2 regions of the Pseudacidovorax sp. 1753 genome follow, and region 1 is predicted to be linked to the other one. Evidence: predicted binding sites of a transcription regulator. Region 1 holds the regulator's gene; the other holds the start of a gene.

Region 1 (4,353 bases):
CGCAGCCCACGCAACGGACCCAGCCGATCCCGGTCATGGCCCCGGCGGGAGAGCCCAAGCCCACGACGCGGCCGCCCGCCACGGTCGCCCTGCTGGAACAACCCGCGTCCTGACCGCTGCCGCCCCGGCGAGCCTTCCAGGCGCCTTTGATCAGGCGCCTTTTTCTTTCTTGGGCGTGGCGCGCTGCGGTTCCCCTGGGACGAGGGAGGGACGAAGGCCTCGGCTACACTCCGCCGGTGCGCGACTGGCGATAGGCGCGGCCCCTCCTTGCGAGGCGAGCCGGCGCTGACGTGGATGACCACTGGGAAGCGCACCGCCCGCGGCTGGAGCCGGGGCGATCAGCCGTTCGCCTGGGCAGCCCTTGCCGGATCCGACGCCGCAAGGTCCCTCTTCTTCGAAGGACTGCCATGTACCAACGCAATATCCTGGTCCCAGAGACCGATCCCGAGCTGTACGCCGCCATCGTCGCCGAGACGCAGCGCCAGGAAGACCACATCGAGCTGATCGCCAGCGAGAACTACGCCTCGCCGGCCGTGATGGCCGCCCAGGGCTCGCAGCTCACCAACAAGTACGCCGAAGGCTATCCGGGCAAGCGCTACTACGGTGGCTGCGAATATGTCGACGTCGCCGAGCAGCTGGCCATCGACCGCATCAAGCAACTCTTCGGCGCCGACGCCGCCAACGTGCAGCCGCACTGCGGCGCCTCCGCCAACGAGGCCGTGTTCCTGGCCTTCCTCAAGCCAGGCGACACCATCATGGGCATGAGCCTGGCCGAAGGCGGCCACCTCACCCACGGCATGCCGCTGAACATGTCAGGCAAGTGGTTCAACGTCGTCTCGTACGGCCTGAACGACAAGGAAGAGATCGACTACGACGCGATGGAGCGCAAGGCCCACGAATCGAAGCCAAAGCTCATCGTGGCCGGCGCCTCTGCCTACAGCCTGCGCATCGACTTCGAGCGCTTCGCCAAGGTGGCCAAGGACGTCGGCGCCATCTTCATGGTCGACATGGCCCACTATGCCGGCCTGATCGCCGCGGGCGTGTACCCCAACCCTGTGCCCTATGCCGATGTGGTGACCTCCACCACCCACAAGAGCCTGCGCGGCCCGCGTGGCGGCTTCATCCTGATGAAGGCCGAGCACGAGAAGGCGATCAACAGCGCCATCTTCCCCGGCCTGCAGGGTGGCCCACTGATGCATGTGATCGCAGCCAAGGCGGTCGCCTTCAAGGAAGCGCTGACGCCCGAGTTCAAGGCCTACCAGCAGCAGGTGGTGAAGAACGCGCAGATCGTGGCCGAGACGCTGACCTCGCGCGGCCTGCGCATCGTGAGCGGCCGCACCGAGAGCCACGTGATGCTGGTCGACCTGCGCGCCAAGGGCATCACCGGCAAGGAAGCCGAGGCCGTGCTGGGCAGCGCCCACATGACCATCAACAAGAATGCGATCCCCAACGATCCCGAGAAGCCCTTCGTGACCAGCGGCGTGCGCGTTGGCACCCCTGCGATGACCACCCGCGGCTTCAAGGACGAGGAAGCCCGCGCCACGGCCCACCTGATTGCCGACGTGCTGGACAACCCGCGCGACGCCGCCAACATCGAAGCCGTGCGCGCCAAGGTTGCAGCACTCACCAGCCGCTTCCCGGTCTACCGCTGAAGCAGGCACGGCCGCATGAAATGCCCCTTCTGCGGCCACGCCGAGACGCAGGTCGTCGAGACCCGCATCTCGGAAGACGGTGACTTCGTGCGCCGCCGCCGTCAGTGCGGCGGCTGCGAGAAGCGCTTCACCACCTACGAGCGGCCAGACGTCAACTTCCCGGCGGTCGTCAAGAAGGACGGCAGCCGCGCCGACTACGACCCGGCCAAGGTGCGCGCCTCGATGATGCTCGCCCTGCGCAAGCGACCCGTGGGCGTGCAGCAGATCGACGAGGCGCTCATGCGCATCGAGCAGACGCTGCTGTCGGGCGGGCTGCGCGAGATCGAGTCGAGCAAGCTCGGCGAACTGGTCATGCACGAGCTGCAGCGGCTGGACAAGGTCGCCTACGTGCGCTTCGCCTCGGTGTACCGCAGCTTCGAGGACGTCGAAGAGTTCCGCCGGCTTTTGCGGGACATCTGACCGCCGCCGGCCTCCTGGGGCGGCAGCATGCCGATGCACGCCCGCAGCGTCGGCTCACCTTCCTTTCCCGACTCTCCCTGCCTGTCCGCTGATCGCCCCCGGCGGCACTCCCGTCGTGCATCGGTGCCTGGCGCATGGATGCGTCCCTAACATCCCGCGCTCGAACGGGAACGAGGGGGCGCACCATGCGAGGAAGGAACGCGCGATCGGCGCGGATGCGGGGCTTTTCGCTGGTCGAGGGGCTGATCTGTCTGGCCGTCATGCTGACGGCCGCCACGGTGGCCATGCCCAACGTGGCGCGCTGGCTGCGCGACTGGCAGAGCAGCCGTGCCAGCCAGGCCCTGCGCGAGAGCCTCGACCTCGCGCGCATCCACGCCCTGCGTTCCTCCGGCCGTGCCACGGTCTGCGTCAGCGCCGACGGCAACGGCTGCCTCGCCTCCTCGGACTGGAGCGCCGGCTGGATCGTCTTCGGCGACCGTGATGGCGACGGCGTGCGCGGCACGGACGAGCCGCTGATGCACGTCCAGCCGCGTCTGCCCGGGCTGCTGCGCATCGCGCCGGCCAGCGGCAGCGTCCAGCGCCTCGTGTTCCTGCCCAACGGCCTGCTGAACAGCACGCCGACCAGCCTCGCGATCACCTCGAGCCATCCCGAAGTGCCGGTGCGCAAGCTGGTGCTCAACCGCATCGGCCGTGCGCGGGTGACGACCGGATCGTGAGGGTGGCCGCCATCGCGCCTCGCCGCCGCGCCCTGGGCTTTTCGCTGCTCGAAGTGCTCGTCGCGCTGATGCTCCTGGCCGGTGCCGCCCTGGGTGGGGCGCGGCTGGCCGCACGCACCTACCAGCAACTGCAGGCCACCCAGCAACGGGCGGCCGCCCTCCTCCTCGCGCAGGACCATGCCGAACGCGCCCGCATGAATCCCAGGGGCCTGCAGGAGGGGCGCTATGCGCTCGGCCTCGATCAGCCACCGCCTGCAGCCGCCGCACCCGCAGCCGACCTGGCCGACGCCGCGGAGGCCGCGCGGCGGGTCGCAGCGCTGGACCAGCGCAACCTCCTCACGACGGCGGCCGCCCAACTGCCCCAGGCTCGTGCGCAGGTGAAGACCACCCAGGACAACGGCGCCCAGGTGCTGCAGGTCTGGCTGGTCTGGTGGACCGCCGGCGCGGCAGCCGAGGACGGGCTGGGTGCCGCCAACCAGGCCGACTGCCCGGCCGAACTGGGCAAGCCTGCCCCCGAACAGGCCTGCCTCTTCCAGCGCTTCGCCCTCTGATGCCATCGGAACACCGTCGACACGCGCGGCGCCGGCAGGCCGGCACCAGCCTCGTCGAGTTGCTGCTGTCCTCCGCCATCGGCCTTGCCCTCGTGCTTCTGGCGGTCCAGGTCTACGTGATCACCGGCCAGCCGGTACGCCGCGTCGCGGCGCAGGTGCAACTCCACAGCGACGGCGCGATGACCCTGCAACTGCTGGCCCAGCAGATGCGGCTCGCCGGCTTGTCGGAGCTCGACGACCAGGGCACGCCGCATTTCCAGGGCCTCGCCGTGCGAGGCTGCGCAGGCGCCTTTTCCGATACGGGCGCCGCCTTCGACGCACTGGCCTGCAAGGCGCCCACCGGCGATGCGCGGCCGCACGCCTTCGCGATCCGGCATCAGGCAGACGTCCATGTCACGGTGCCGGTGGGCACCGACCAGCCGTCCAACTGCGTGCTGGAGGGCATCGCCGCCTGGGCCACGTCCAGCTCGGACGGCGCCTTGCGCTACGCGCTGGCCGACCAGCGCTACTTCATCGAGCCGGACGATGACGGCGTGCCCACGCTGTACTGTCGCGGCATGCGCGACGCGGGCGTGATGGGCAGCAAGCAGGCCCTCGCCAGCCAGGTCGAGGACATGCGCGTGCTCTACGCCGTGACCCGCCTTCCCGACGGCAGCGAACCGCAGTCGGCGCAGGTCACAGCCTATGTGCGGGCCGACGATGCCGCGCTGGGCGCCACCGCCGAGCGCTGGCGGCGCGTGATCGGCATGAGCCTGTGCATCGTCGTGCGCAGCGCCTCGCCGGTGGCAGGCGCCCAGCAGACGCCGGAGTCCTACCTCGATTGCGACGGCGAGCCGCAGCAGGCCCTGGACGGACGGCTGCGGCGCAGCTTTCGCACCACGGTCTTCTTCCGTGCCCTGCGGCCTGCACTGGACGCGGGAACCTCCTCATGAAGCGCCGCAGTCGCCAGGCACCCCGCGCGCGGCATCTGGCCGA
Region 2 (4,353 bases), on a different contig from region 1:
GACGGGCGGCGGCTTCGACCAGCCACTGCGGCTCGACCTCGAAGGCCGTGGCGTACAGCGCCTTCACGTCCTGCGGCACGCGGTCGATGGGACGCAGCGAGCCATCGAAGTGCTTGAGGTCCATGACCATCACGTCGTCCCACAGGCCCAGGCGCTTGAGGTCGCGCACCAGGTAGTGGTTGATGACGGTGAATTCGCCCGACAGGTTGGACTTGACCGACAGGTTGCCGAAGCAGGGCTCGATCGAGGCGTCCACGCCGATGATGTTGGAGATGGTCGCCGTCGGTGCGATGGCCACGCAGTTGGAGTTGCGCATGCCGTCCTGCTTGATCTTGGCGCGCAGCGCGTCCCAGTCGAGGGTGCGCGAGCGGTCCACCTCGACATAGCCGCCGCGGGCCTTTTCCAGCAGGTCGAGCGAATCGATGGGCAGGATGCCCTTGTCCCACAGCGAGCCCTTGAAGCTGCTGTAGCGGCCACGCTCGGCGGCCAGTTCGGTGGAGGCCCAGTAGGCGTAGTAGCAGATGGCTTCCATCGACTTGTCGGCGAACTGGACGGCCTGCTCGCTGGCATAGGGGATGCGCAGCTCGTACAGCGCGTCCTGGAAGCCCATCAGGCCCAGGCCCACCGGGCGGTGGCGCAGGTTCGAGTCGCGCGCCTTCTTGACGGCGTAGTAGTTGATGTCGATGACGTTGTCGAGCATGCGCATGGCGACCGAGATGGTCTTCTTGAGCTTCTCGTGGTCGACGCCACCGTCCTTCAAGTGCTGAAGCAGGTTGACCGAGCCCAGGTTGCAGACGGCGGTCTCGGTGTCGCTGGTGTTGAGCGTGATCTCGGTGCAGAGGTTGGACGAGTGCACCACGCCGGCATGCTGCTGCGGCGAGCGCACGTTGCAGGCGTCCTTGAAGGTGATCCAGGGATGGCCGGTCTCGAACAGCATCGAGAGCATCTTGCGCCACAGGTCGGTGGCGGGCACCGTCTTGGCGGGCTTGATCTCGCCGCGCGCGGCCTTCTCTTCGTAGGCGACGTAGGCCTTTTCGAAGTCGGCGCCGAACAGGTCGTGCAGGTCGGGCACGGAAGAGGGCGAGAACAGCGTCCAGTTGCCCTTTTCCATCACGCGGCGCATGAACAGGTCGGGGATCCAGTTGGCCGTGTTCATGTCGTGGGTGCGGCGGCGGTCGTCACCCGTGTTCTTGCGCAGCTCCAGGAATTCTTCGATGTCCAGGTGCCAGGTCTCCAGGTACGTGCAGACCGCGCCCTTGCGCTTGCCGCCCTGGTTGACGGCCACGGCCGTGTCGTTGACCACCTTGAGGAAGGGCACGACGCCCTGCGATTCGCCGTTGGTGCCCTTGATGTGCGAGCCCAGGGCGCGCACGCGGGTCCAGTCGTTGCCCAGGCCGCCGGCGAACTTCGACAGCAGCGCGTTTTCCTTGATCGACTCGTAGATGCCGTCCAGGTCGTCGGGCACGGTGGTCAGGTAGCAGGACGAGAGCTGCGAGCGCAGCGTGCCGCTGTTGAACAGCGTGGGCGTGGACGACATGAAGTCGAACGAGGACAGCACCTCGTAGAACTCGATGGCGCGCGCCTCGCGGTCGATCTCGCCCAGCGCCAGGCCCATGGCCACGCGCATGAAGAAGGCCTGCGGCAGCTCGATGCGGCTCTTGCGCACGTGCAGGAAGTAGCGGTCGTACAGGGTCTGCAGGCCGAGGTAGTCGAACTTCAGGTCACGGTCGGCCTTGAGCGCGGCGCCCAGGCGGGCCAGGTCGTACTGCAGCAGCTTCTCGTCGAGCAGCTCGTTCTCGACGCCCTTCTTGATGAACTGCGGGAAGTAGTCGGCGTAGGCGGCGCCCATTTCGGCGTGCGCCACTTCGCGGCCCAGCACTTCCTTGACGATGGTGTGCAGCAGCAGGCGCGCGGTGGCGTAGGTGTAGTCGGGATCCTTCTCGATCAGCGTGCGGGCAGCCAGGATCGAGGCCTTGTAGACCTCGTCCAGCGGCACGCCGTCGTACAGGTTGCGCATGGTCTCGGCCACGATGGGCTCGGCCTTCACGCCATCGCCCAGGCCGACGCAGGCGGACTGCAGCAGCGATTGCAGGGCGCCCATGTCCAGCGGAACTCGCTCGCCGCCGTCCAGCACATGCAGTTGCGGCGCGGCGGCCGCAGCCGTCTGCTCGACTTGCTTGGAGCGCTCTTGCGCACGGCGCTCGCGGTAGAGCACGTAGGCGCGGGCGACTTCCTGGTAGCCGCCGCGCATCAGGCCGAGCTCGACCTGGTCCTGCACGTCCTCGATGTGGAAGGTGCCGCCGCCCGGGCGCGAGCGCACCAGCGCGCGGACCACGGCCTGCGTCAGGCCCTCGACCGTCTCGCGCACGCTGGCCGAGGCCGCGCCCTGCGTCCCGTGCACCGCAAGGAAGGCCTTCATCATCGCCACGGTGATCTTCTCGGGCGCGAAGGGCACCACGGCGCCATTGCGGCGGATGATCTGGTAGTGGGCGAGTGCGGGGGCCGTCGTGCCCGTCACGTCGCGGCCGGCGGGCATCGTCGGCAGGGGCTGGGCGGAGGTGGCAGGGGAGTTCAAGGCAGTCTGCATGCGGTTCCTCTTGAGGGGGCTTGGTGTTCGTCGATCAGGGCGCGGGCGGGCAGGGATCCATGCCGCCGCGTCGATGGAGGGGCACTATATCTGGTGTCCGGAGGAGAGCCAATGCACTACCGGTAGTGTTTGGTCGGGCTGCCGGGGCAAGCTTGACTTCCGGTGAAACCCCAGGATTTCGCGCCGGAGCCAAGCAGCAGTAGGTGCCTGCGCGGCCGAGGCCGCAACGATGGGGCTTGGCGGGCGATTTGGCGCGCAAACCCGCATGAACAGGGGCTTGGCGACGCCCGGCCATCCGGCCCGCCCCAGAGCGCTGGCGCCATCGCTCCCCGGGGTCCGATTGAAAAATTTAAGGAGCGGCCGGGAAGGCGATGGTGGTGCCCGCCAGCTGCCGCGCCAAGCGGGCCCAGTCGAAGCCCGGCCCCGGGTCGTATTTGCGGCCGGGGGCGATGTGTTCGTGGCCGGCGACGTGGGCAATCGGATAGCGGGCCGACAGTGCCCGCGCGAGCTGGGCCAGCGTCTCGTACTGCGCGTCCTCGAAACGCTCGCCTTCCAGACCTTCCAGTTCCACGCCGACCGAATCGTCATTGCAGTTGGCGCGACCCCGCCACTGCGAGACGCCCGCGTGCCAGGCCCGGTCGTCCACGCTCACGAACTGCCAGAGTTCGCCATTGCGACGGATGTAGAAGTGCGCCGAGACCTCCAGGCCCCGGATCTGCGCGAAGTAGGGATGCGCGTCCCAGTCCAGCCGGTTGGTGAAGAGCTGCTGCACGTCATCGCCGCCGTAGCGCCCGGGCGGCAGGCTGATGGAGTGCACCACCAGAAGATCGATGCAGGCCCCGGCCGGGCGGGGGCCGAAGTTGGGGGAGTCCAGCCGCCGCGCCGCCCGCAGCCAGCCGTTGTCCCAGGTGCCCGCGCCGGGTTCAGTCATCGTCGCCATGCGGCACCGCGATGCCCAGGCGCGCGATGCGGTAGCGGATCTGGCGCAGGCTCAGGCCCAGGCGCGCGGCAGCCGCGGTGCGGTTGTAGTTGGCCTCGCGCAGCGCGCGCTCGACGATGCCGCGTTCCTGGTCGTCGAGGTACTGCTGCAGATCAGTGGGCACGGGGGGGGCTCCCGCGACTGCCGGCGATCGGGTGGGCGCGGCCTCCGGCACGGGAACGGCCGTCACGGCGCCCGGCGCTGGCGTGGCAAAGAGCGGCATGGACAGGTCCTGCATACCGCTGCCGTCCGCGGCCTCGACGTCCAGCTGCAGCGTGTCGCCCTCGCTGAGTGCCACCGCGCGATGCAGCAGGTTCTCCAGTTCGCGCACGTTGCCGCGCAGCGGATGCGATTCGAGCTTGAGCAGCACCTGCATCGTCATCCTCGGCACCGGCTGGCCGCTTTCCTCGGCGATGCGCGCCAGCAGGGCGGTGCACAGGGCCGACAGGTCTTCCCGGCGCTCGCGCAGCGGCGGCAGCCGGACCTCGATCACGTTGAGGCGGTAGAACAGGTCCTGCCGGAAGCGGCCCGCCAGCACCTCGGCCTGCAGGTCCTTGTGTGTGGCGCTGACGATGCGCACGTCCACCGGCTCCTCCTGCGTGCTGCCGATGGGGCGCACGCAGCGTTCCTGGATGGCCCGCAGCAGCTTGGACTGCATGGCCAGAGGCAGGTCGCCGATCTCGTCGAGGAAGAGCGTGCCCCCGCGCGCCGCCTGGAAGTAGCCGTCACGGTCCTGCATCGCGCCGGTGTAGGAGCCCTTGCGTGCGCCGAAGAACTCGGCTTCCAG

Evidence for each region. Region 1 encodes NrdR, which represses ribonucleotide reductase genes. Its sites were predicted from a motif close to CACNANATNTNGTG; they were not measured.
Region 2: a site for NrdR is predicted at 2,670-2,683, ahead of ABIC63_RS09450 (ribonucleoside-diphosphate reductase subunit alpha). Genes of this name have one in related genera too.

What each region holds. Positions count from the first base shown of each region.
Region 1 covers NZ_JBEPKY010000002.1:99,030-103,382, forward strand. The annotation lists gene ABIC63_RS02820 (transglycosylase SLT domain-containing protein) at 1-113, shown strand, start outside; ZMP/ZTP riboswitch at 231-363, shown strand; gene glyA (serine hydroxymethyltransferase) at 408-1,652, shown strand; gene nrdR (transcriptional regulator NrdR) at 1,668-2,111, shown strand; gene ABIC63_RS02835 (GspH/FimT family pseudopilin) at 2,327-2,827, shown strand; gene pilV (type IV pilus modification protein PilV) at 2,830-3,378, shown strand; gene ABIC63_RS02845 (PilW family protein) at 3,378-4,310, shown strand; gene ABIC63_RS02850 (hypothetical protein) at 4,307-4,353, shown strand, end outside.
Region 2 covers NZ_JBEPKY010000006.1:195,346-199,698, reverse strand. The annotation lists gene ABIC63_RS09450 (ribonucleoside-diphosphate reductase subunit alpha) at 1-2,536, opposite strand, end outside; gene ampD (1,6-anhydro-N-acetylmuramyl-L-alanine amidase AmpD) at 2,937-3,527, opposite strand; gene ABIC63_RS09440 (sigma 54-interacting transcriptional regulator) at 3,511-4,353, opposite strand, start outside.